Regions from separate parts of the Variovorax sp. TBS-050B genome, predicted to be linked through region 1. Evidence: predicted binding sites of a transcription regulator. Region 1 holds the regulator's gene; the other holds the start of a gene.
What was found. Region 1 encodes NrdR, which represses ribonucleotide reductase genes. Its sites were predicted from a motif close to CACNANATNTNGTG; they were not measured.
Positions count from the first base shown of each region.

Region 1 (11,710 bases):
AGCGCATTCGGGCCAATCCGCTGCAGGGGGCGACGGCCGCGAGCCCCTACAGGACCGGCTTCTCGCCGGCACCCGAGAAGGAGCCCGACCCCTCCTGCGCCGCGTCCGGTGCACTCTGCGATCCGGCCCAGCTCGCCGCGTGGGACCTGTGGGCCTGGAAGCGCAGGGTGGCCGCTGCGCTGCCGGGCGGGCTCGCGGACGTGCAATCCCGGGACGCGGCCGGGGGGCTTCTGTTCGTGCACGTCGCCTGGGACGAACCCGCGGCCCTCTACTCGGTCCAGCCCGACACGGCCTGGGGCTGCCCGGAGGGCAAGACCTGCCAGGAACTCATCGTTGCGGTCCCTCAGCCATGAACAGGACCATCCTTCGCCGCCGGCCGCGCTCGGGCTTCACGCTGATCGAGTTTCTCGTCGCGCTGATCATCGGCATGCTGGTGATGCTGGCCGCCGTCGCCAGCCTGCTCGGCACGCGCGCCACCGCCGTGACGGTGGGCGAGCTCAACACCCTGAACGAATCCTCGGTGCTTGCGTTGCGGTTGCTGGGCCAGGAGATCCGCCAGGCCGGCTATCTGCCGATCGATCCGGGCGGGCCGCTGTCGTATTTCGACGTGCGCCTGAAGACGAACCTCGATGGCGCGCCCGCCTTCTTTGCCATCCAGGGCCAGGAGGCGCCGAAGGGCGCCGTGAACGACACGCTGGTCGTCGGCTATGCGCCGGCGCCCGACTACTTTCGCGATTGCCTCGGTCAGAAAGCGAAGGGCGACGGCGACAAGACCTACGACCCGGCCGACCCGGCCAACGTGTCGAACGTGCGGCTGATCACCAGCGAGTTCTCCGTGATGAACGGAACCTTGCGCTGCAAGGGCAGCGGCGGCAAAGCCGCGCAGCCGATCATCGACGGCGTGGAGCGCTTCGACGTGCTGTACGGCATCGCGGGGGCGGGCGGCGGCGAGCCGGTGGTGCGCTATGTCGCGGCCAATGGGGTGACCGACTTCGCCGGGGTGCGTACCGTTCGCGTGTGCCTGCAACTGGCGGGAAGTTCGCGTGCCAATCCGAACGCCAGCTACACCGATTGCGACGGCAAGGTGCAGACCGGCAGCGACGGCAGGCTGCGGCGCGTCTACACGGCGGTGTTCGCGCTGAGGAACCAATGAAGCCCATCGAGCGCCCGCGCCACCTTCATGCCCTTGAACCGCGTGAGCGCGGGTTCTCGCTGTTCATCGTTGTGGTCATGCTGCTGCTGTCGGCGCTGCTCGCCGTCGGCGGCGCGCGCGTTGCCGCGCTGCTCGAATCGATGGCCGGCAATCAGCGCGAGTACCAGCGCGCCTTCGAGGCGGCCGAGGCGGCGCTGGTGGATGCGGAGCGGGACATCCGGCAACTGGCTTACGACCCCGCCACGCAGACCTACGTGCACTGCAGTGCGCTGGCCGCCTCGCCATGCCGCAAGCCCGGCATCGACCGCGTGTTCCCTGAGGCGGACACCGGCGGCGTGACGGTTTACGCGGCGGAGGGCGACAACAGCTGCGCGCAGGGCATCTGCTTCTTCGCCGGCGCCGCGTCGGCATCGGCCGCCTCCGGCAGCGAAGCCTACGGGTTCTGGACACGCGACGCCCATGCCAAGGCGCACACCGCATATGGAAGGTACACGGGCGCACCCAAGGCAGGCAGCCTTGCGCTGGAGAACACCCGGTACTGGATCGAGGTGATCGACCGCCCGAACAGCCGGCCGCTCTACCGGATCACGGCGCTTTCCACGGGCGCGCGCAGTGCGGGCACGGCCGGGGGGACGCGGGTGGTGCTGCAGATGGCCTTCGATCCGGATCCCGTGAGGAATGTGAATTGAGCAGAGGGAGACCAGGCATATGAACATCGCGCGGCTGTCGAAAGGCGCCATGGCATGCGGATGGGTCCTGGCGCACGCCGGTGCCCAATGCGCGCCGTATCCACTGGCCGAGGAGCCGCGCAACGCCGCGGTCAGGGAGCCGGCGCCGAATGTGATCGTCTCGATCGACAACTCGGCCAGCATGGGCTATTCGTCGCTGGCGTCGGATGGCAACGTCAACCCGGCCGCCGGGTCCGGAATACCCAACCGGGATGCGAGCGTTGAAGGCGGCCATCGCGGACAACTTCACGGAGGCGAAGATTCCCGACGGCAGGATCCGCCTCGCCTGGCAGGAGATGAACGCCATCCCGAACAAGAACACCTGCGTCGGTTTCGCCGACGGCAGCTCGCCGCCCCCTTTCGGCGCTACCGAATGCAAGATCAACGGCATTGCGAACGCGAACCGGATGCGCACGTTGGACGCGGCCCACCGGACCAACTTCCTGGCGTGGGCCGCAGACCTAGGCTGGGGTGGTCGCACGCCGTCGCACGCGATGATGACCCGCGCAGGGGAGTACATGAAGACCACAGGGCCACTCAGTCCCTATTCCGACGATCCGGGCGTGGAGGGTGCCACCCGGTCGAGCTGCCGCAGATCCTTCCACATCTTCATGACGGACGGCGAGTACACCATGTTCGGATTCCAGCGGAATCCCAAACAGCTCGGCATGCCGCCGATCGGGAATGCGGATGGAACGGGGCGTGACCTGCCCGACGGCACGACGTATGAGCCGCGCGCGCCGTACATGGACGGCGTGGGTGCAGTCAACAGGGTGACAAGTTGGAAGGAGTCCCCGACCGGCGTCTGGACGCCCACGGCGGAATACCGGCCCACGCTGGCGGACATGGCCTTCGAGTACTGGGCCACCGACCTGCAGCCCGACTTGCCGGACAGGCTCCAGCCGGTGTTCAAGGAGCCGCAGGAGACGGTTGTAGGAGCGAAAAAGATATCCCGGTACTGGAATCCAAAGAACGATCCGGCGACCTGGCAGCATCTGAACACCTACGTCATCGGCTTCGGCAGCGCCTCGTCCTGGAACGGCGCACCGCGCATTTCGGCAACAGCAGCACAACCGACCTACAGCGGCGACTACGCGGGTCTGGTCGATGGTTCGATCGCCTGGCCCGATCCGCTGAGCGGGACCTTGCCCGGCGCCACGGGCAGCAACGGATTCCAGGGTTGGAAGTCCGAAACCGGGTCCGGCGGCTACCACCATGAAAATCCATTGACCTTCGAGGCGTTGCGCATGGATCTCTGGCACGCGGCGCTCAACAGCCGCGGCAGCTTCACGCCAGCCGTGAACGAGGCGGCACTCGATAACGCATTCAAGTCGATCCTCGCGCAGATCATCTCGAACACGAGCGCTCCGCTGAGCTCGCTCGCCGCCAGCGCGTCGAAGGTGTCCGCGGACACGGCGACCTACCAGGCCGGCTATGACACGGCCAACTGGTCGGGCACCCTCAACGCTGTTCGGTTCGGAAGCGATGGCAAACTGGCCGACACCCCCCTGTGGTCCGCGGGTGCCCTGCTCGACGCCCGCATGGCGCAGCCCGGTGCCTACGACATCGATCGCCAGGTGCTGAGCTTCTCGGGCACCGTGGTGGGCACGGCCGACGCGGGCACAGTGATCGGTTCTGGCGTGCCGTTTCGGTGGGACAGCCTGAGCGATGCGCAGCGTGCGGCCCTCGCGGGCTCCGCCGATGCCAAAGCGGAAGGCACCGCGCGCGGCCAGGCCGTGCTCGCTTTTCTCCGCGGTGATCGCAGCAACGAGGGCGCTGCCGGCCAGAAGCTGCGCAGGCGTGACCACCTGCTCGGCGACATCGTGGGTTCCAGCGTCTGGTACGCGGGCCAGCCCAGGAGCGGCTTCACGCGCGACGGCTATGCGGCGTTCGCCAAGATCGCCCGCCCGCCGATGGTCTACGTGGGTGCCAACGACGGCATGTTGCATGCCTTCAATGCCGGCACCGACGTTGCAGCGGATGGCGGCAAGGAGGTCTTCGCCTACGTGCCGGAAGGTCTCTACGGCACGGCAGCGAAGTCTCCCCTCCGGGCCCTCAGCGAGTCCGGCTACAAGCACAGGTACTACGTCGACGGCAGTCCTTTCGTCGCCGACGTCTACCTGCAGCCAGGCGCTCCGGCCACCGACAAGTCCGGAGAGTGGAAGTCCCTGCTCGTTGGCACCTTGGGTGCGGGCGGCAAGGGGTACTTCGTGCTCGACGTCACATGGCCTCAAGACATCCGCGAGAGCGGCGCTGCCGCAGTGGCCTTGATCGACACGACGGCGCTCGCCGACGAAGACCTCGGCCACCAGTTTCAGCAACCTGCAGTCGATTCCTTCTCGCGGCGGGCTTTGCAGGTGGCGTTGCTGAACAACGGCCGCACGGCCGTGATCCTGGGCAACGGCTACAACAGCGCGAGTGAAAGGGCGGTGCTCTGGATCCAATATCTCGACGGTGACAGGTCGATCCTGAAGATTCCCGCGCCGCCCGGGCAGGACCTGGACACCGGCAATGGGCTCTCGGCCCCGGTGCCGGTCGACCGCAACGGTGACGGCAAGATCGATCTTGTCTATGCCGGCGACCTTCTGGGAAACCTCTGGAAGTTCGACCTCAGCGCCGCGGAGAGCAGCAAGTGGAAAGCCACCATGGGTTCGAGCGCGACCCCGTCGAAACTGGATGGTGTGCCGCTGTTCAGATCCGGTGCCACGCAGCCCATCACGGCTGCGCCGGTGGTGGTCGGGCACCCGAGGGGCGGCTACATGGTGGTTTTCGGTACGGGGCGACTGTTTGCCGAGGGTGACGAAGGCACCACCCACGCCCAGTATCTCTACGGCATCTGGGATCCCGCCAACGCCGGCACGGCCACGGCGGCATGGACCGAACTGGTCCAGCAGACCATTGCAGACAAGACCGTCGCGCAGGGCGATACCGAATTCCGTACCGCATCGAACAACGGCGTGAGCTACGGAGGTTCGAGTGGCAAGCGCGGCTGGTATGTCCAGCTGCCAAGCAGCAAGGAGCGAATCGTGTATCCGGGCGACGTGCTCGGCAACAGCGTGGGCCTGTTCTCGACGACCATCCCGGGTGCCTCCAGCAACTCGATCGATTGCACGCCCGGTACGGCGGACGACGGCTGGACGATGGTGGTGGATTTCTTCAGTGGCGCGGCGCCCGACGGCATCGTCTACGGCGACTTCGCCGCCGCAGGCACCTACCTGGGCTTTCGCAATCGTTCGGGCCGCGACGACATTGTCTTCAGACCCTCGGGCGATGCTAAGAACGTGGACGTGATCTGCAACGCGGCAGGCGATTGCCTCACCGCGAAGCGGCCGGACGTGGTGCGGCGCTTCGGCTGGCGCGATCTGTTCCTGCCCCATTGAGCGGATCGAGTCATGGCCATGAAAAGGAAGACCGCAGCCCGGAGGCAAGCGCCCGACCACGCGCACGGCTTCACCCTGATCGAACTCATGATCGTCGCCGCGGTCATTGCCGTCCTCGCATCGATCGCCTACCCGAGCTACACGCGCTATGTGCTGAGGGCGAAGCGCGCGGATGCCAAGCAGCAGCTGCTGCAGGCGGCGCAATGGAGCGAGCGCTACATGACGGCGAACGGCCGGTATCCGCCGGAGACGGTCGACCTGCCGGCCGGGCTGCAACGTTCGCCGCCGTCGGGCGCTGCGAGCTACAGGATCGGATATGCGGCGAGAACCGCGACCACCTACGTCCTGCAAGCGGTGCCGCAGGGCGCATCGACGGCCGACGATTGCGGGACGCTCTCGATCAACCACCAGGGCGCCAAACTGTCCAACACCGGCGCAGAGGCCTCGGCGGCGCAGATGCAGGCCTGCTGGGACCGCTGAGCCGGCGGCCGCGCCTCAGATGTCGCGCAGCAACTGCCTGAACTCGTCCACGTCCTCGAAGCTGCGGTACACCGAGGCAAAGCGCACGTAGGCCACCTTGTCGAGCTTCTTGAGCTCGCGCATCACGAGTTCGCCGACCTTGGTCGATTCGATCTCGCGCAGGCCGCTCGCCAGCAGCTTCTGCTCGATGCGCAGGAGGGCGTTGTCGATCTGCTCGATGCTGACCGGGCGCTTGCGCAGCGCGAGCATCATCGAGGCGCGGACTTTGGTCGAGTCGAAGTCGGCGCGGCTGCCGTCCTTCTTGACCACCACCGGGAAGTTGACGTCCGGCCGCTCGTAGGTGGTGAAGCGCTTGTCGCAGGCACCGCACTGGCGGCGCCGGCGCACGAAGTCGGCGTCTTCCGAGACGCGGGTCTCGACGACCTGCGTTTCGAGATGACCGCAAAAAGGGCATTTCATGCGGCCACCTCTTCGCTGGCGATGGCGGCGGCGATCAGCGGTAGACCGGGAAGCGGCTCGTGAGCGCGTGCACCTTGGCGCGCACCGCGTCGATGTTGGCCGCGTCGCGCGGGTTCTCGAGCACGTCGGCGATCAGGTTCGCGGTCAGGCGCGCCTCTTCGTCCTTGAAGCCGCGCGTGGTCATGGCGGGCGTGCCGATGCGCACGCCGCTGGTCACCATCGGCTTCTCGGGGTCGTTGGGGATCGCGTTCTTGTTGATCGTCATGTGGGCGCTGCCGAGCACGGCTTCGGCTTCCTTGCCGGTGATGCCCTTGGCGCGCAGGTCGACCAGCATGACGTGGCTTTCGGTGCGTCCGCTCACGATGCGCAGGCCGCGCTGCGTGAGGGTGTCGGCGACGATCTGGGCGTTCTTGACCACCTGCTGCTGGTAGGCCTTGAACTCCGGCGTCATCGCTTCCTTGAACGCGACGGCCTTGGCGGCGATCACGTGCATCAGCGGGCCGCCCTGCAGGCCCGGGAAGATGGCGCTGTTGATGGCCTTCTCGTGCTGCGACTTCATCAGGATGATGCCGCCGCGCGGGCCGCGCAGGCTCTTGTGGGTGGTGGAGGTCACCACGTCGGCATGCGGCACCGGGTTGGGGTACACGCCCGCGGCCACGAGGCCGGCGTAGTGGGCGATGTCGACCATGAAGATGGCGCCCACGTCCTTGGCCACCTTGGCGAAGCGCTCGAAGTCGATGCGCAGCGAATAGGCCGAGGCGCCGGCGATGATGAGCTTGGGCATGTGCTCGTGCGCCTTGCGCTCCATCGCGTCGTAGTCGATCTCTTCCTTCTCGTTCAGGCCGTAGCTCACCACGTTGAACCACTTGCCGCTCATGTTGAGCGGCATGCCGTGCGTGAGGTGGCCGCCTTCGGCCAGGCTCATGCCCATGATGGTGTCGCCGGGCTTGAGGAAGGCCAGCATCACGGCCTCGTTGGCCGAGGCGCCGCAGTGCGGCTGCACGTTCGCGGCGTCGGCACCGAAGATCTGCTTGATGCGGTCGATCGCGAGCTGCTCGGCCACGTCCACGTGCTCGCAGCCGCCGTAATAGCGCTTGCCTGGATAGCCTTCGGCGTACTTGTTGGTGAGCTGCGAGCCCTGTGCGGCCATCACGGCCGGCGAGGCGTAGTTCTCGCTCGCGATCAGCTCGATGTGGTGTTCCTGGCGCGCGTGCTCGGCCTGGATGGCAGCCCAGATTTCGGGATCGGTCTGTTCGACCAGGATGTTGCGTTGGTACATGGCAGTCCTTTGAAGACGAGGTCCTTGTTCTTCAACCAAACAAGGGCTGCCCAGGCGAACGGCTGAACGCCTGATTGGATGCCAGGCGGCACGCTTCCCAGTGGTATTCCACGTCAGCGCGTGGCATCTTGGAGGATGCTGCGCCTATCGCCAGTCGCGTACGGCGCCAAGTGTAGCGCACACCCCATGGCCGCAGCCATGGGCGGGACTCAGGAAACGTCCGAAAGCAGGGCGACCTTCTGGTGGTCGGCCGCAGGCTCGGCAGGCTGTTCGGACTTGGGCGGCGCGGCGACCGGGATGGCCTGCGCACGCACGACGGGCGGCGTCACCACGGTGGTGGTCGAGGGATTGCGGCCATTGGCGACCTGCTGCAGTCGGTCGCGCTCGGCCAGCACCTTGCCCGCGTAGCCGCCGTCGTCGTCGAGATTGGCCGCGCCGACGTAGTAGCGCAGGCCGCCCTCGAGCGAGCCGGCGCGGGAGATGCACTCCTGCAGCACCTTCACGCCGACGCGCATGTTGGTCACCGGGTCGAAGGCGGTGAGGGTGCCGCCCGCGCTTTCGTACTTGTCGCCATGCACGCGCGTCATGACCTGCATCAGGCCCTGAGCGCCCACGTGGCTCTGCGCGAACGGGTTGAAGCTCGATTCCACGGCCATGATGGCGAGGATCAGCGTCGGGTCGAGCTTGGTGCGCTTGCCGAGGTTGTAGGCCTCCGCCACCAGCACGCTCAGCGGCTCGGGCGCGACGCGGTACTTCTTGCTGAGCCAGTAGGCCACGGCCGCCTGCTGCTTGGGCAGGTCGTCCGGGCTCGCGGCCGTGGTGCGCACGATGGCGGTCGGCTCCAGGTCGGTGGCTTCGGGCGCTGGCTTGCGCGACTCCAGCCAGCCCATGAGCTGTTGCTCGCCGGTCTGGCGCAGGTCGGGCCGTGCCGCGAGTGCCAGCACCACGAAGACGATCGCCAGGCCGACCAGGGCGAAGCCGTTGTGGGTGATTTCAAAAAAGCCGTCTGCCACGTCGGACAGAAAAGTCCGGAGCCCTCGGGCTGTGGCATCGAACGCCTTGTTCATCGCTCTTCCTTTCTTATGCGGCACCTGTTCTCAGCGCCTGGTCGGGCGATGGAAGGAAGGCGGCGGCGCTTGGATTGGTACGAATCAGGCTCCGCGCATGAGGAGGGGGTGGGGTGCGAGCGCGGCGACCTGATCAAGCCGGGGGAATTCGGCGGCGGATTCAAGAGGCTCCTGCTGGGTCTCGGCAGCCAGGAGCAGGCGGGATTCTAGCGTGGCTAAATACTCGGTCAAGAATAACGTTCTCGATCTTTATGCTATTACAAGATTAAACAATGTCCTAGTGAAATCCCTGATAGGTGACCATTGCAATGGCCCGCCGGGGCGCCTAATCTGGATCCCGCCTGAGTTCTCAGGCGGCTTTCCGAAGTCAGTCGACCCGAGGTGCAAGTCAAGGGCTCGAACGATGGAGGATCCACGGCGGCAATCTCTTGCTGCCAGTTCGGCAGGAACCATTGACTTCCGGTCGACGAAACGATGGCATGGGTCTCGTGCCCGCCATCAGGCCCGGTAACAAGACATAACGTCGCGTTACCGGGCTTTCTTGTTTCTTTGCTTGCACTTCTTTGCGGCACACTCCCGCGATGGATGCAGCTTCGCTCAGGCAAAACAAATGGCTGCGACGTGGGATCGTCGCCTTGCTGATTCTTCTGGGCCTCTGGCTTGTTGCCTGGCTCGCCGTCCCGCCGATCGCTAAAAGCCAGCTCCAGAAGATCGCCAGCGAGAAACTGGGCCGGCAGGTCACGGTGGGCAAGATCGACTTCAAGCCCTGGACGCTCGAACTGGCGCTGAACGACCTGCGCATCGCCACGGCCGACGGCGCCCGGCCGCAGGTGGTGGTCAAGCGCATCTATGCCGATGCGGAACTGCAGTCGATCCTGCGCCTCGCGCCGGTGATCGATGCGGTGTCGGTCGAGTCGCCCGCGATCCTGCTCACGCACCTGGCCGACGGCAAGTACGACATCGACGACATCCTGCAGCGACTCGCCGCCGGGCCGCCGCCCGATCCGAAGGCCGAGCCTGCGCGCTTCGCGATCTACAACATCGCCATCACGCACGGCGCGGTCGATTTCGACGACCAGAGCGTCAAGCGCAGGCACGAGCTGCGCGATTTCGAGCTCAAGGTGCCGTTCCTGAGCAATCTCGCCTCCCAGCGCGACATCAACACGGAGCCCAAGCTCGCGTTCTCGCTCAACGGCAGCAAGTTCGATTCGGCCGCGCTCACCACGCCTTTCGCCGAAAGCCGCAAGACCGATGCCCATGTCCGGTTCAAGGGGCTCGACCTGGCGCCGTACCTCGGTTACATCCCGGGCGGCCTGCCGGTCAAGTTGCAGGCGGGCAGCCTGGACGCCGACCTGAAGATCGATTTCCAGCGGGCGGCAACCGCCGGCCTCAAGATCACCGGCACCGTGGAGGCCCATGGCGCCAAGCTCGGCGATGCCAGGGGCCGCGACCTGCTGGCCTTCGAGTCGCTGAAGCTGGCGCTGGCGGACGTGCGTCCGCTCGAATCGGTGTTCCATCTGAGCGAGGTGGCGCTTTCCAATCCGGAACTCGCGGTCGCGCGCGATGCGCAGGGCCAGCTCAACCTGCTGGCCACCGATCCGGCCAGCGGATCGGCCGAGAAGGTGGCGGCCGTCCCGGCGCCCGCCGCCAGTGCGCCCAATGGCCAGGCGCCCGAGAAGCCGAAGCTCCAGGTCCGGGTCGACAAGATCGCGCTCGCCGGCGGCCGCATCGGCTGGCGCGACGAGACCGTGCAGCCCGCGGCCGCGGTCCAGCTGACCGCGCTCGGCGTCGATGCCACCGGCGTTTCGTGGCCGATGGACAAGGCGGCCGAATTCAGCGGCAGCACCGCCGTCGCCGGTGCAACGCTCAAGTTCAAGGGCGATGCCACGGACAAGGTCGCCAACGTCCAGACCGAGGTCGAGGCGCTGCCGCTGTCGCTCGCGGCGCCTTATCTTGCGCACAGCCTCGAACCCACGCTCGACGGCAAGCTCAGCGGGCAGATCGACATCGCCTGGGCCGAACCCCATCTCAAGTTCAAGGCGCGTCGCCTCGCCGCCGACGGGCTGGCGCTCACGCAGCAGAAGACCGCGCTCGCGAGCGTGGGCCGCTTCGAGCTGATCGACGCCGAGGCCGACATGACGAAGCACACGCTCGACGTGGCCTCGTTCACCGCCACCGATCCCAAGATCCACATCGAGCGCGACAGCGAGAAGCGCTGGATGTTCGAGCGCTGGCTCAAGACGCCGGCCGGCGGCGCCACGGCCGAGGCCAAGGTGGCCGCGCCCAAGCCCGCGGCCGCGGGCCCCGCGGCGGCCCCGCCGGGCGCCAACACCAAGCCGTGGGCGCTGACGATCGGCACGCTGGCCGTGGCCAACGGCACGCTGTCCTATGCGGACAAGGCCAGCGCCACGCCGGTGGCGGTCGAGATCACCGCCTTCAAGCTCGAGGCCCAGAAGCTCGCGCCCGAGACGGCCGCAAAGTCGCCGCTGCAGGTGTCGGGTCGCATCGGTGCGGGGCGGCGGGCCGATCCGGGGCGCTTCGACTACAAGGGCCACGTCGTGCTGAAGCCGCTGGCCGCGGAGGGGCGGCTCGAAGTGGCCTCGTTCCCGGCCCACGCGTTCAAGGCCTACTACGCCGATGCGCTCAACGTGGACATCCGGCGTGCCTTCGTGAGCTACCGCGGCACCGTGAACTACGCGAGCGCGCCGGCCGGCATGAGCCTCAGGCTCGCGGGCGACACCGCCCTCGACGACTTCCGCGCGAACAGCGTCTCGCTGACGCAGTCGCCCGGCTTCGACCGCAGCAACAACCAGCTGCTGAGCTGGAAGACGCTGAGCCTGCGCGGCCTGCAGGTGGGCCTGGCGCCCAACGCGGCGCCCACGGTCGACGTGCGCGAGACCACGCTGACCGATTTCTTCGCCCGCGTCATCGTCGACCCCAACGGTCAGCTCAACCTCTTGAGCCTGACCAAGAAGGGCGAGGCCGAGGCCAACGCCGCCACGGCCGCCGCCGCCGAAACCCGCTCGCGCCGCGGCCTGGGCGGCACCACGACCACCACGCGCGGGCCGACGCAGCCGCAGCAGCGTTCGGCCGGCACGCCGGTCTCGGCCGAAGCCATGGTGGGCGGGGCTCCCGAGGCCGCGACCGCGGCGCCCGCGCCGGTG
Region 1 is NZ_JARXYR010000002.1:3,677,408-3,689,117, forward strand. It holds gene pilV (type IV pilus modification protein PilV) at 1-353, shown strand, start outside; gene M2165_RS20060 (PilW family protein) at 350-1,153, shown strand; gene M2165_RS20065 (PilX N-terminal domain-containing pilus assembly protein) at 1,150-1,842, shown strand; gene M2165_RS20070 (PilC/PilY family type IV pilus protein) at 2,103-5,261, shown strand; gene M2165_RS20075 (type IV pilin protein) at 5,280-5,741, shown strand; gene nrdR (transcriptional regulator NrdR) at 5,757-6,200, opposite strand; gene glyA (serine hydroxymethyltransferase) at 6,235-7,479, opposite strand; ZMP/ZTP riboswitch at 7,521-7,647, opposite strand; gene M2165_RS20090 (lytic transglycosylase domain-containing protein) at 7,689-8,546, opposite strand; gene M2165_RS20095 (DUF748 domain-containing protein) at 9,128-11,710, shown strand, end outside.

Region 2 (11,710 bases), 1.4 Mb from region 1:
CAGGCCGCGGCCGGAGGCCGGGCCGGCCACGCCGCAGGCCATGCTGCGCTGCGCCCACTGCGGCCTGCACCTGCCCGCGGCCGATGCGATCGCCGGACCCGGCGGCGCGATGTATTGCACCGCCGCGCACCGCCAGGCCGCCGAGCGCGGCTGAGACGCGGGCCGCCTGCGAAACGACGTCGCACCGATGAGCGCTTCCCTGCGGTCGCGAGCCGAGCCCGTCACCGACTGGGACGAGCTCGATCCCGCGCAAGGCCAGAGCGCCGCGCTGCTGCGCCTCTGGCGCGGCTTCATGGCGGCGCGCTGCTTCGTCGCGGCCGTGCTGGTGCTGCTGCAGGGCGTGGCCTTCGCGCTCGGGCAGGCGATGCAGCCGCTCGCGATGGCGCTGTCCGCCGGCTATTTGATCCTGACCTGCCTCGGCGCGCGCTACACCCGCTTCACCCCGCCGATCCGCGCCTTCGCGACGCTCTGGTTCCTGACCATCGGCATCGACCTCGGCACCTTCACCGCGCTGCAGGTGCTGCAGGGCGGCAACATCAACTACACGCCGCTGTTCGCGCTGCCGGTGCTCATGAGCGCGGTGCTCGGTACGGTGACGGTGGGCCTGGGCACCACGGCCGCGGTCACGCTGCTGCTGCTCGCCGACGCGGGCTGGCACTGGCTGCAGCAGCCCGGCGATCCCTCCGCCCGCTTCGTGCAGGCCGCGCTCACGGGGACCGGGCTCTTCGTGGTGGCGCTGCTCGCGCACGAGCTCGCACGCCGGCTCGCGCGCGAGGAAGCCACCGCGCAGCGCAACCGCAGCAGCGCGCAGATGCAGGCGCAGGTCAACGATCTGGTGATCGAGACGCTGAGCGAAGGCGTGCTGGTGATCGACGCCGAAGGCATGGTGCATGCCGCGAACCCCGCGGCCGACGCGATCCTCGGCCAGGGGCTCGCCAAGCGCAGCCTGCCGTTCGCGCTGCACGCGCAGCCCGCCTGGCATGCGCTCGCGGCGCTGGCGCGCCAGACCTTCTCGCGCCGCGCGCCGCAGAGCGAGGAGATCCCGGTCGCGCAGGCACGCGGCGCCGCGCGCGAGGTGCGCGTGCGCACGCGGCTCACGCCCACGAGCGACCAGCGCGGCTACAGCCTCTGCGTGATGTTCCTGCAGGACCTGCGCGAACTCGAGGCGCGCATCCGCACCGAGAAGCTCGCAGCCATGGGCCGCATGTCGGCGGCGGTGGCGCACGAGATCCGCAACCCGCTGGCCGCGATCACCCAGGCCAGCGCGCTGCTCAACGAGGACCTCACCGATCCCGCGCACCGGCAGCTGACGACGATGGTGCAGCACAACGCACAGCGGCTCGCGCGCATCGTGGACGACGTGCTCGACGTGTCCCGGGCGCGCCAGCAGCGCGTGCTGTCGCTCGGCGAGCAGGTGGTGCTCGACCCGGCGGTGCAGGCGCTGGCCGAGGAATGGGTGCGCCAGACCCAGCGCCAGGGCGTGCTGATCGCGCTCGATGCGGCCGAGAGCGAGGTGCGCTTCGACGTCGAGCACCTGCGCCGCCTGCTCGTGAACCTGCTCGACAACGCGGCGCGCTACGCCAGCAACCGCGACGGCGCGATCCAGGTCGTGACCACCACCCAGCGCGGCAGCTCGGGCCGGCCGACGCTGCTGGTGTGGAGCGACGGCGCGCCGCTCGAGCCCGCGGTGCAGCGCCATCTGTTCGAGCCCTTCTTCTCCTCCGAAAGCCGGTCGAGCGGGCTCGGCCTCTTCCTCTGCCGCGAGCTGTGCCGGCGCCATGGCGCGACCATCGGCTACGAGCGGCGCGCGCTGGTCGCGGGCGGCCCGGAGGGGAACGAATTCTTCGTCCGGTTCGCACCCAGCGAGAACCGGCTGACACAATAGCGCCGTGAGCACGACCCCTTCTTCCACGCAGCGTCCGGGCAACATCCTGGTCATCGACGACGAACCGGACCTGCGCACCCTGTACGAACTGACCCTGCTGCGCGAGGGCTATCGCGTCGAGGCCGCCGGCAGCGTGTCGGAAGCCTGGCAGCACCTCGAGGCCACGCAGTTCGATGCGGTGATCACCGACATGCGGCTGCCCGACGGCCAGGGCATGGAGATCATCCAGCGCATCCAGAAGAACCAGCGCAGCGAACGCTGCGTCGTGATGACCGCCTACGGATCGGCCGAGAACGCGGTCGAGGCGCTGAAGGCCGGCGCCTTCGACTACCTGACCAAGCCCGTCGACCTGAAGCAGTTCCGTGCGGTGGTCGCGTCCGCCGTGCAGGCGCAGCAGGCGCAGCCGGTCAAGGCGACGCGCACCGCGCCCGCCGAACCGAGCGAACGCGTCGATGCACCAGCGATTCCGGGCAGCGGCGTGGCCGCGCTCGAGCGGCTGGTCGGCGACTCGGAGCCGATGCGGCTCGTCAAGTCGCGCATCGCCAAGGTCGCGCGCGGCATGGCGCCGGTGCTGGTGCGCGGCGAGTCGGGCACCGGCAAGGAACTCGTGGCGCGCGCGGTGCACGCCTGCAGCCAGCGCAGCGAGGGGCCGTTCATCGCGGTCAACTGCGGCGCCATTCCCGAGAACCTGCTCGAGGCCGAATTCTTCGGCGCGCGCAAGGGCTCGTACACCGGCTCGTCGCAGGACCGGGACGGCTACTTCCAGGCCGCGCGCGGCGGCACGCTGTTCCTCGACGAGATCGGCGACCTGCCGCTCGCGATGCAGTCGAAGCTGCTGCGCGCGATCCAGGAGCGCAGCGTGCGCTCGATCGGCTCCACGCAGGAAGATGCGGTCGACGTGCGCATCGTGAGCGCCACCCACAAGGACCTGCATGCCGAGGTGCAGGCCGGCCGTTTCCGGCAGGACCTGTTCTACCGGCTCAACGTGATCGAGATCGCGGTGCCCGCGCTGCGCGAGCGGCGCGAGGACCTGCCGGCGCTCTGCCATGCGCTGCTCGCGCGCATCGCGCAGGACGGCGGCCTGCCGGTGCCGCACCTGTCCGACGAACTGCTGCGCCGGCTCGCGCAGCATCCGCTCGCGGGCAACGTGCGCGAACTCGAGAACCTGCTGCACCGCGCGGTGGCGCTCAACGACGGCGACGAACTGCACCTCGACCTGATGGGCGCCGGCCCCGGCCAGGCCGGTGCGCCGCCCGAGGCCGCCGCAGCGCCCGCGCCCCCCGCGCCCGCACCTGCCGCGCCCGAAGCCGAACCGCGCCCCGCGCCGGCCGCCGAAGCCCGGCCCGCGCCACCGCTGCCTTCCGACCTGCAGGCCTGGCTCGACCAGCAGGAGCGCGAGATGCTCGTGCGCGCGCTGCACGAGAGCGGCTTCAACCGCACCGCCGCCGCCGCGCGGCTCGGCATGAGCCTGCGCCAGATCCGCTACCGCATCGCGCGGCTCGGCATCACCACGCCCAGCGGCGACGAAAGCGCCGCGCCCCATGGCAGCGACGACTGAATCACCGTCGTCGCCGGCGCCCGCCGACGACGGGCTCTGGCAGTCCGGCTGGTACCGCTTCGCGAAGGCGCTGCGCTCACCGAACTTCGGCCCCCGGCCCGGGCTCGCGCCGACCGACCTGATCGTGCTGCACTCGATCAGCCTGCCGCCCGGCGAATACGGCGGCGAGGCGGTGCAGCAGCTGTTCACCAACCGGCTCGACTGGGATGCGCACCCGTACTTCCAGTCGATCCGCGGGCTCGAGGTGTCCTCGCATTTCTACGTGCGCCGCAACGGCGAGCTCTGGCAGTTCGTGAGCTGCGACGACCGGGCCTGGCACGCGGGCGTCTCGTCGTGGCGCGGGCGCTCCAACTGCAACGACGATTCCATCGGCATCGAGCTCGAGGGCCTCGAAGGCGCGCCCTTCGAGGCGGCGCAGTACGAGACGCTCGCCAGCCTCTGCGCCGCCCTTGCGCAGCACTACCCGATCGCCCACGTCGCAGGCCACGAGCACATCGCGCCGGGCCGCAAGCAGGATCCGGGCGCCGGGTTCGACTGGCGGCAGCTGCGCGACGAACTGGGCTGGGACCGCGCCATGTTCCCTGCGCAGACGATGGGCCGCTAATTTTTTCAATCGCGTCGCCATTCGCGATGCGCGGCGCCGGCGGCGGAGCGAATTCACCATTGCAAACGCCGCGTTCAGCAACCATGCGCCCTGCAAGCCCAAATCGGCCCGCAAGCCACGCGCCATGCGGGTTGCGAGACCATGAACCACTGTTCATGCGGCACCGACGGCCACGGCGCCTTCCGGACCAAAAAACGACGGTGCTTGCAACCACTGGAAAACGCTACATCTAGTGGGTTGTAGCCCCCTCGCACCCTAGATATAGTGTCTCCCTACCGGCCGCCGGCACCGCGCAACGCCCGGCCCGCGCTGCCACCCAACAAGAATTGCCAACCGAGAGGAAGCGAATGCAAACATCCCTGAACACCCCTTCGACCCCGCGTGCCGTCCCCTCCACGCTGCCGCTGCAGCCGCAGGACACCGCCGGCTCGCCCTCCAGCCAGAACCTCGCGAACTACCAGATCATCCGCCGCAACGGCGCGGTGGTGCCGTTCGAGCCGAACAAGATCGCGATCGCGATGATGAAGGCCTTCCTCGCGGTGCACGGCACGCAGGGCGCGGCCTCGGCCAGCGTGCGCGAGACGGTCGATGCGCTGACCCAGGGCGTGATCCGCGCGCTGATGCGTTCGCGTCCGGGCGGCGGCACCTTCCACATCGAGGACGTGCAGGACCAGGTCGAACTCGGCCTGATGCGCGGCGGCCACCACGAGATCGCGCGTGCCTACGTGCTCTACCGCGAGCGCCGCACGCAGGAGCGCTCCAAGCAGGGCGAGCAGCAGGCCCCGGCCGTGCCGGCACTGCACGTGCTGGACCGCGGCGAACGCGTGGCGCTCGACCTGAACGAACTCAAGGGCCTGATCGAATCGGCCTGCCAGGGCCTGGGCGATGGCATCACGGCCGAGCCGATCGTCGCCGAGACGATGCGCAACCTGTACGACGGCGTGCCGCTCGACGAGGTCTACAAGGCCTCGATCCTGGCCGCCCGCACGCTGATCGAGAAGGATCCCGACTACACCTTCGCGACCGCCCGCCTGCTGCTGCACACGATCTTCAAGGAGATCGTCGGCCGCGAGGTCATGCCCGCCGAGCGCGCGCAGACCTATGCCGACTACTTCCCGCAGTTCGTCAAGAAAGGCGTCGAGAACGAGCTGCTCGACGAGAAGCTGCTGCAGTACGACCTGCCCCGCCTCGGCGCCGCGCTCAAGGCCGAGCGCGACAACCAGTTCGACTACCTCGGCCTGCAGACGCTGTACGACCGCTACTTCCTGCACGTGCGCAAGTCGCGCATCGAGCTGCCGCAGGCCTTCTTCATGCGCGTGGCCATGGGCCTGGCGCTCAACGAGATCGACCGCGAGGCGCGCGCCATCGAGTTCTACGAGGTGCTGTCGTCCTTCGACTTCATGTCGTCGACGCCGACGCTGTTCAACAGCGGCACGCTGCGCTCGCAGCTGTCGAGCTGCTACCTGACGACCGTGCCCGACGACCTCGACGGCATCTACGAGTCGATCAAGGAGAACGCGCTGCTGTCGAAGTTCGCCGGCGGCCTGGGCAACGACTGGACCCGCGTGCGCGCGCTCGGCAGCCACATCAAGGGCACGAACGGCGAATCGCAGGGCGTGGTGCCCTTCCTCAAGGTGGTCAACGACACGGCCGTGGCCGTGAACCAGGGCGGCAAGCGCAAGGGCGCGGTCTGCACCTACCTCGAGACCTGGCACCTCGACATCGAGGAGTTCCTGGAGCTGCGCAAGAACACCGGCGACGACCGCCGCCGCACGCACGACATGAACACCGCCAACTGGATCCCCGACCTGTTCATGCGCCGCGTGATGGAAAAGGGCACCTGGACGCTGTTCTCGCCCTCGAACGTGCCCGACCTGCACGACCTGTTCGGCGCCGACTTCGAGCGCGCCTACGTCGCCTATGAAGAAAAGGCCGCGCGCGGCGAGATCAAGCCGAGCCGCACGGTGCAGGCCACCGACCTGTGGCGCAAGATGCTCACGATGCTGTTCGAGACCGGCCATCCCTGGATCACGTTCAAGGACGCCTGCAACGTGCGCTCGCCCCAGCAGCACGCCGGCGTGGTGCACTCGTCGAACCTCTGCACCGAGATCACGCTGAACACCAGCGACACCGAGACCGCGGTCTGCAACCTGGGTTCGGTGAACCTGCTGCAGCACCTGAAGGACGGCAAGATCGACCAGGAAAAGCTCAAGAAGACGATCTCGACCGCGATGCGCATGCTCGACAACGTGATCGACATCAACTACTACGCCGTGAAGAAGGCGCGCGACTCGAACCTGCGCCACCGTCCGGTCGGCCTGGGTCTGATGGGCTTCCAGGACGCGCTGTACGAACTGCGCATCCCCTACGCCTCGCAGGAAGCGGTGCAGTTCGCCGACGAGTCGATGGAAGCGATCTGCTACCACGCCTACTGGGCCTCGACCGAGCTCGCCCGCGAGCGCGGCAAGTACTCGAGCTACAAGGGCTCGCTGTGGGACAAGGGCGTCCTGCCGATCGACACGCTCGACCTGCTCGAGAAGGCGCGCGGCGGCTACGTCGAGGTCGACCGCTCGGCCACGCTCGACTGGGACGCGCTGCGCCAGAAGATCAAGGCCGACGGCATGCGCAACTCCAACTGCGTGGCGATCGCGCCGACCGCGACGATCTCGAACATCATCGGCGTCGACGCCTCGATCGAACCCTGCTTCGGCAACCTCTCGGTCAAGTCGAACCTGTCCGGCGAGTTCACCGTGATCAACCACTACCTGGTGCGCGACCTCAAGCGCCTCGGCCTGTGGGACGACGTGATGGTCATGGACCTGAAGCACTTCGACGGCTCGCTGCGTCCGATCGACCGCGTGCCGCAGGACGTGAAGGCGCTCTACGCGACCGCATTCGAGATCGAGACCACCTGGCTCGTCGAGGCCGCGGCGCGCCGCCAGAAGTGGATCGACCAGGCGCAGTCGCTCAACATCTACATGGCCGGTGCATCGGGCAAGAAGCTCGACGACACCTACAAGCTCGCATGGCTGCGCGGTCTGAAGACCACCTACTACCTGCGCACGCAGAGCGCGACGCACGCGGAGAAGTCCACCGTGCAGTCGGGCCGCCTCAACGCGGTGTCCTCGGGCAGCGGCAGCGATGCGCCCTCGGGCATGAGCGCACTCGAGGCCGCGGCCGCTGCGGCGAAGGCGCAGATGAGTGCGATTCCCGCGACCGACATCGCGTTCTGCGGCGTCGACGATCCGACCTGCGAAGCCTGCCAGTGATGCGTCGCTGAACGCAGCGAAGCGATGCAGAGCACGCGCGAACCCTCAGTCGATCACGGCATCGACTGACATCGCGCGATGCATGAGAGCAACATAACAACCACATAAATGGAGCGCGGCGTGGGCGGGCACTTTGCAACTCACATCGTTGCTCCGATAATTGAGCATTGGATTTTTCTATGTTGACCTGGGACGAAGAAGTCAAGCCCTCCTTGCCAAAGGATATGCAACAAGGATTGCAGCAGCACCACGCATCGACCAGCGGCCTGTCCGTCGGCCGACCGGTGGATGCTCCGACTTCGTCGATCGCGCAGCACACCGTCGCAACGCCCGTTGCCACGCAGCGCGTCAAGGCTTCCGACAAGCGCATCATCAACGGCCAGACCGACGTCAACCAGCTGGTGCCGTTCAAGTACAAGTGGGCGTGGGAGAAGTACCTCGCCACCTGCGCCAACCACTGGATGCCGCAAGAGGTGAACATGACGCGCGACATCGCGTTGTGGAAGGACCCGAACGGCCTCACCGAAGACGAGCGCCGCATCGTCAAGCGCAACCTCGGCTTCTTCGTGACCGCCGATTCGCTGGCCGCCAACAACATCGTGCTGGGCACCTACCGCCACATCACGGCCCCCGAATGCCGCCAGTTCCTGCTGCGCCAGGCCTTCGAGGAAGCGATCCACACGCACGCCTACCAGTACATCGTCGAGTCGCTCGGCCTGGACGAGAGCGAGATCTTCAACGCCTACAACGAGGTGCCGTCGATCCGCGAGAAGGACCAGTTCCTGATTCCGTTCATCGACGCCATCAGCGATCCGAACTTCAAGACCGGCACGCACGAAACCGACCAGACGCTGCTCAAGTCGCTGATCGTGTTCGCCTGCCTGATGGAAGGCCTCTTCTTCTACGTCGGCTTCACGCAGATCCTTGCGCTGGGTCGCCAGAACAAGATGACCGGCGCCGCCGAGCAGTACCAATACATCCTGCGCGACGAGTCGATGCACTGCAATTTCGGCATCGACCTGATCAACCAGCTCAAGCTCGAGAACCCCGGCCTCTGGACCCCCGAGTTCAAGGCCGAGATCAAGGCCCTGTTCCTCAAGGCCGTCGAGCTCGAATACCGATACGCCGAAGACACCATGCCGCGCGGTGTGCTCGGCATGAATGCCTCCATGTTCAAGGGCTACCTGCGGTACATCGCCAACCGGCGTGCGCAGCAGATCGGCCTCGAAACGCTCTTCCCGAACGAGGAAAACCCGTTCCCCTGGATGAGCGAAATGATTGACCTGAAGAAAGAACGCAATTTCTTCGAGACCCGCGTCATCGAGTACCAATCGGGTGGCGCACTCTCCTGGGATTGAGGTTTTTCGACAAGAATCGATGAATTCAAGAATTGCCCTTGCCACCGACCGCGCCGAAGAGCGCGGCATGGACGAGGGCTCAGGTGTTCATGGTGCTGGAGCCTGGTCTCCAACCCCATGAATCGCTTCACGCTACGACGGTGCGAGAAGCGCTTCAATAGGTTGATTTTTTCAACTTGATCAAGGAGAAAACAGAAATGGCAACTGCAAAGAAAGCGCCGGCTAAGAAAGCCGCAGCAAAGAAGGCTCCGGCCAAGAAGGTCGCAGCGAAGAAGGCTCCTGCCAAGAAGGTAGCAGCCAAGAAGGCACCGGCGAAGAAGGTCGCTGCCAAGAAGGTCGCCGCCAAGAAGGCGCCCGCGAAGAAGGTAGCCGCCAAGAAGGCAGCACCGGCCAAGAAGGCCGCTGCGAAGAAGGCGCCTGCGAAGAAGGCTCCTGCCAAGAAGGCCGCGGCGAAGAAGGCGCCGGCCAAGAAGGCCGCTGCCAAGAAGGCGCCTGCGAAGAAGGCTGCCGCCAAGAAGGCGCCTGCGAAAAAGGCTGCGGCCAAGAAAGCCGCGAAGAAGCCCGCTGCCAAGCCTGCCGCTGCTGCCAAGAAGCCGGCTGCGAAGAAGGCTGCCAAGGCACCCGCTGCGGCGCCTGCGCCTGCTGCGCAAACCACGCTGAACCCGCAGGCAGCCTGGCCGTTCCCCACGGCCAGCAAGCCCTGAGTTCCCTCAGCGGCCTTGAAGGCAAAAGCCCGGCACCTCACGGTGTCGGGCTTTTTTCATGGGCGCCGGAGCGCCGGTGGCCTCAGAGGCCCAGCGCCTTGCGGTCGATCTGGTAGTTCTGCGGCCCGCGCTGCGCGATCTTGAGCGCGCCCACGCGATTGCCCAGCGCCGCGCACTGCGCGAGCGGCCAGTCCTTCTCGAGCCCGAACAGCAGCGCGCCGCGCCATGCGTCGCCGCAGCCCGTGGGTTCGACCACCGCCGTCGGCTCCACGCCCGGAACGTGCTCGCGCTCGCCGTCGATCCAGACTTCGCAGCCGTCGGCCGCGAGCGTGACGACCAGGCCGCGCACATGCCGCGAGATCTCGGCGAGGCTCCAGCCGGTGCGCTGCGACAGCATCTTGCCTTCGTAGTCGTTGACCACCACCCAGCTCGCCAGCTCGATGAAGTGCCGGAGCGCCTCGCCGTCGAACATCGGCAGGCCCTGGCCCGGATCGAACACGAACGGAATGCCGGCGGCGGCGAACTGCTCGGCATGCTGCAGCATCGCCTCGCGGCCGTCGGGCGCGATGATGCCGACGCGGATGTCGTCGCGCGCAGCGATCTTCGTCAGGTGCGCCTGCTGCATCGCACCGGGGTGGAAGGCCGTGATCTGGTTGTTGTCGACGTCGTTCATGATCATCGCCTGCGCGGTGAAGGTGTCGTCGAGCTGGCGCACGAACTCGGTGCTGATGCCCAGCGTGCGCATGCGCTCGAGGTAGTCGGCGCCGTCGCTGCCGAGCGTGGCCATCGGCAGTGCCGTACCGCCGAGCGCGTTGAGGCTGTAGGCGATGTTGCCCGCGCAGCCGCCGAAGTCGCGCCGAAGGCCCGGCACCAGGAACGACACATTGAGGATGTGCAGCTGGTCGGGAAGGATCTGGTCGGCGAACCGGCCCTCGAAAGTCATGATGGTGTCGAACGCGAGGGAACCGCAAATCACTGCTGCCATGGTGAGCCCGTTGGGTGAGGGAAGAAGAAAAGGAAAGAAAGACGATGAGCGGGCGGGGCCGGCTCAGGGATAGAACGCTTCCACGCGATAACCTGCGATCGGCGGCAGCGCCGCCGCTTCGCTCGCCGAGAGGCTCAGCGGCAGCGACGCCGCCTGGTCCGCACGCGCCGCAAGCACCGGGGGTGCGCCATAGTCCGCGGCCATCAGCACGCGCCGCACCACGGCACGCTCCTGCGTGTCGAGCAGCGAGAGTTCGATCGCCGGCATCGCGAGCGGCACGGTGGCGCCGTTGCGCAGGGTGAAGCTGAGCCGGTAGTCGCTGCTGCCGGTCTTCTCGCGCGTGAAGGCCGCGCCTTCGATCACGATGTCGCCGATCTGGCGCAGCGCCGTGAGTTCGCAGCCCGTCCATCGGCACAGCGTGGCGAAGGCGGGGCGAAGATTCGGCTGGCGCGCCACGATGCCGTCGCGCTCGTGGCGCAGCACCTGCAGCACGAGCAGCAGCACCGCGAGTACGGACAGCAGCCACATCGCGCGCCGCAGTGCCGGCCGCTGCCAGACACCTGCGCCCTGGCGCTTCGCGCCGTCGTTCTCGAACAGCGGAAGACGCTCGGAATCGGCGTCGTCGTCCTCGCGCAGCGACGGCGGCGGAAGCGGCGACTCGGCGGATTCGGGCTCGCTGGCCTGGCGCACCATCGAGGAAGCGGCCAACTTCTCGGCGGCGCGTTCCTCGCGCGCCTTCGCATGCGCGACCTTGGCCGACTTGATGCGCGCGCGGCGCAGGGCCTTCTGCATCTGCACCTGGTCGCGGTCCTGCGCGAGCTCCTGCGTCTCCGTCTCTTCGCTGGCTGACTCCGCGAGCGCGCGGGCCTTGAGGCGCAGTGCCGGCAACGGCGGCGGTGGTGGTGGCGGCGGCGAAGGCGGTGCCGCGAGGTTCAGATCGATGTTCGGAAACGGCGGCAGCGAACTCGGCGGCGGACGCCACTCGGGCGGGTTGGCATCGAAGTCGGACCACAACGCGTCGGCGAGGATGCCGTGCGCCGGCATGGCGAAGGACGGCGCGGGCGCGGGGGCAGGCGCGGGCTCCGGCGCCTCGGGTCGCGGCGCGGTCGCGGTGTCTTCGGCGACAGCATCGGCCGGCGGTGCAGGCTCGGCCGCAGGCGGCGCTGCGCGGCCGTCGAGTTCGTCGTCGAAGAACTCCGCGTCCTCTGCCGCCTGCGAAGCTGCCGTGGACTCGGGCACCGGCGGCGTGGGCTGCGGCGCAGGCGCCGTGGTGGAAGCGGCAGCAGGCTGCTGCGGCCCGTCCGGCATCTCATGCAGTTCGAGCGTGGCGTCGAACACATGGCTGCA
Region 2 is NZ_JARXYR010000002.1:2,300,479-2,312,188, reverse strand. It holds gene M2165_RS13795 (PP0621 family protein) at 1-154, shown strand, start outside; gene M2165_RS13790 (ATP-binding protein) at 188-1,885, shown strand; gene M2165_RS13785 (sigma-54 dependent transcriptional regulator) at 1,890-3,443, shown strand; gene ampD (1,6-anhydro-N-acetylmuramyl-L-alanine amidase AmpD) at 3,427-4,047, shown strand; gene M2165_RS13775 (ribonucleoside-diphosphate reductase subunit alpha) at 4,395-7,316, shown strand; gene M2165_RS13770 (ribonucleotide-diphosphate reductase subunit beta) at 7,496-8,674, shown strand; gene M2165_RS13765 (histone H1-like DNA-binding protein) at 8,872-9,378, shown strand; gene M2165_RS13760 (carbohydrate kinase family protein) at 9,461-10,363, opposite strand; gene M2165_RS13755 (zinc-ribbon and DUF3426 domain-containing protein) at 10,427-11,710, opposite strand, start outside.
Region 2: the regulator NrdR is predicted to act here: its motif matches at 4,301-4,314, upstream of M2165_RS13775 (ribonucleoside-diphosphate reductase subunit alpha).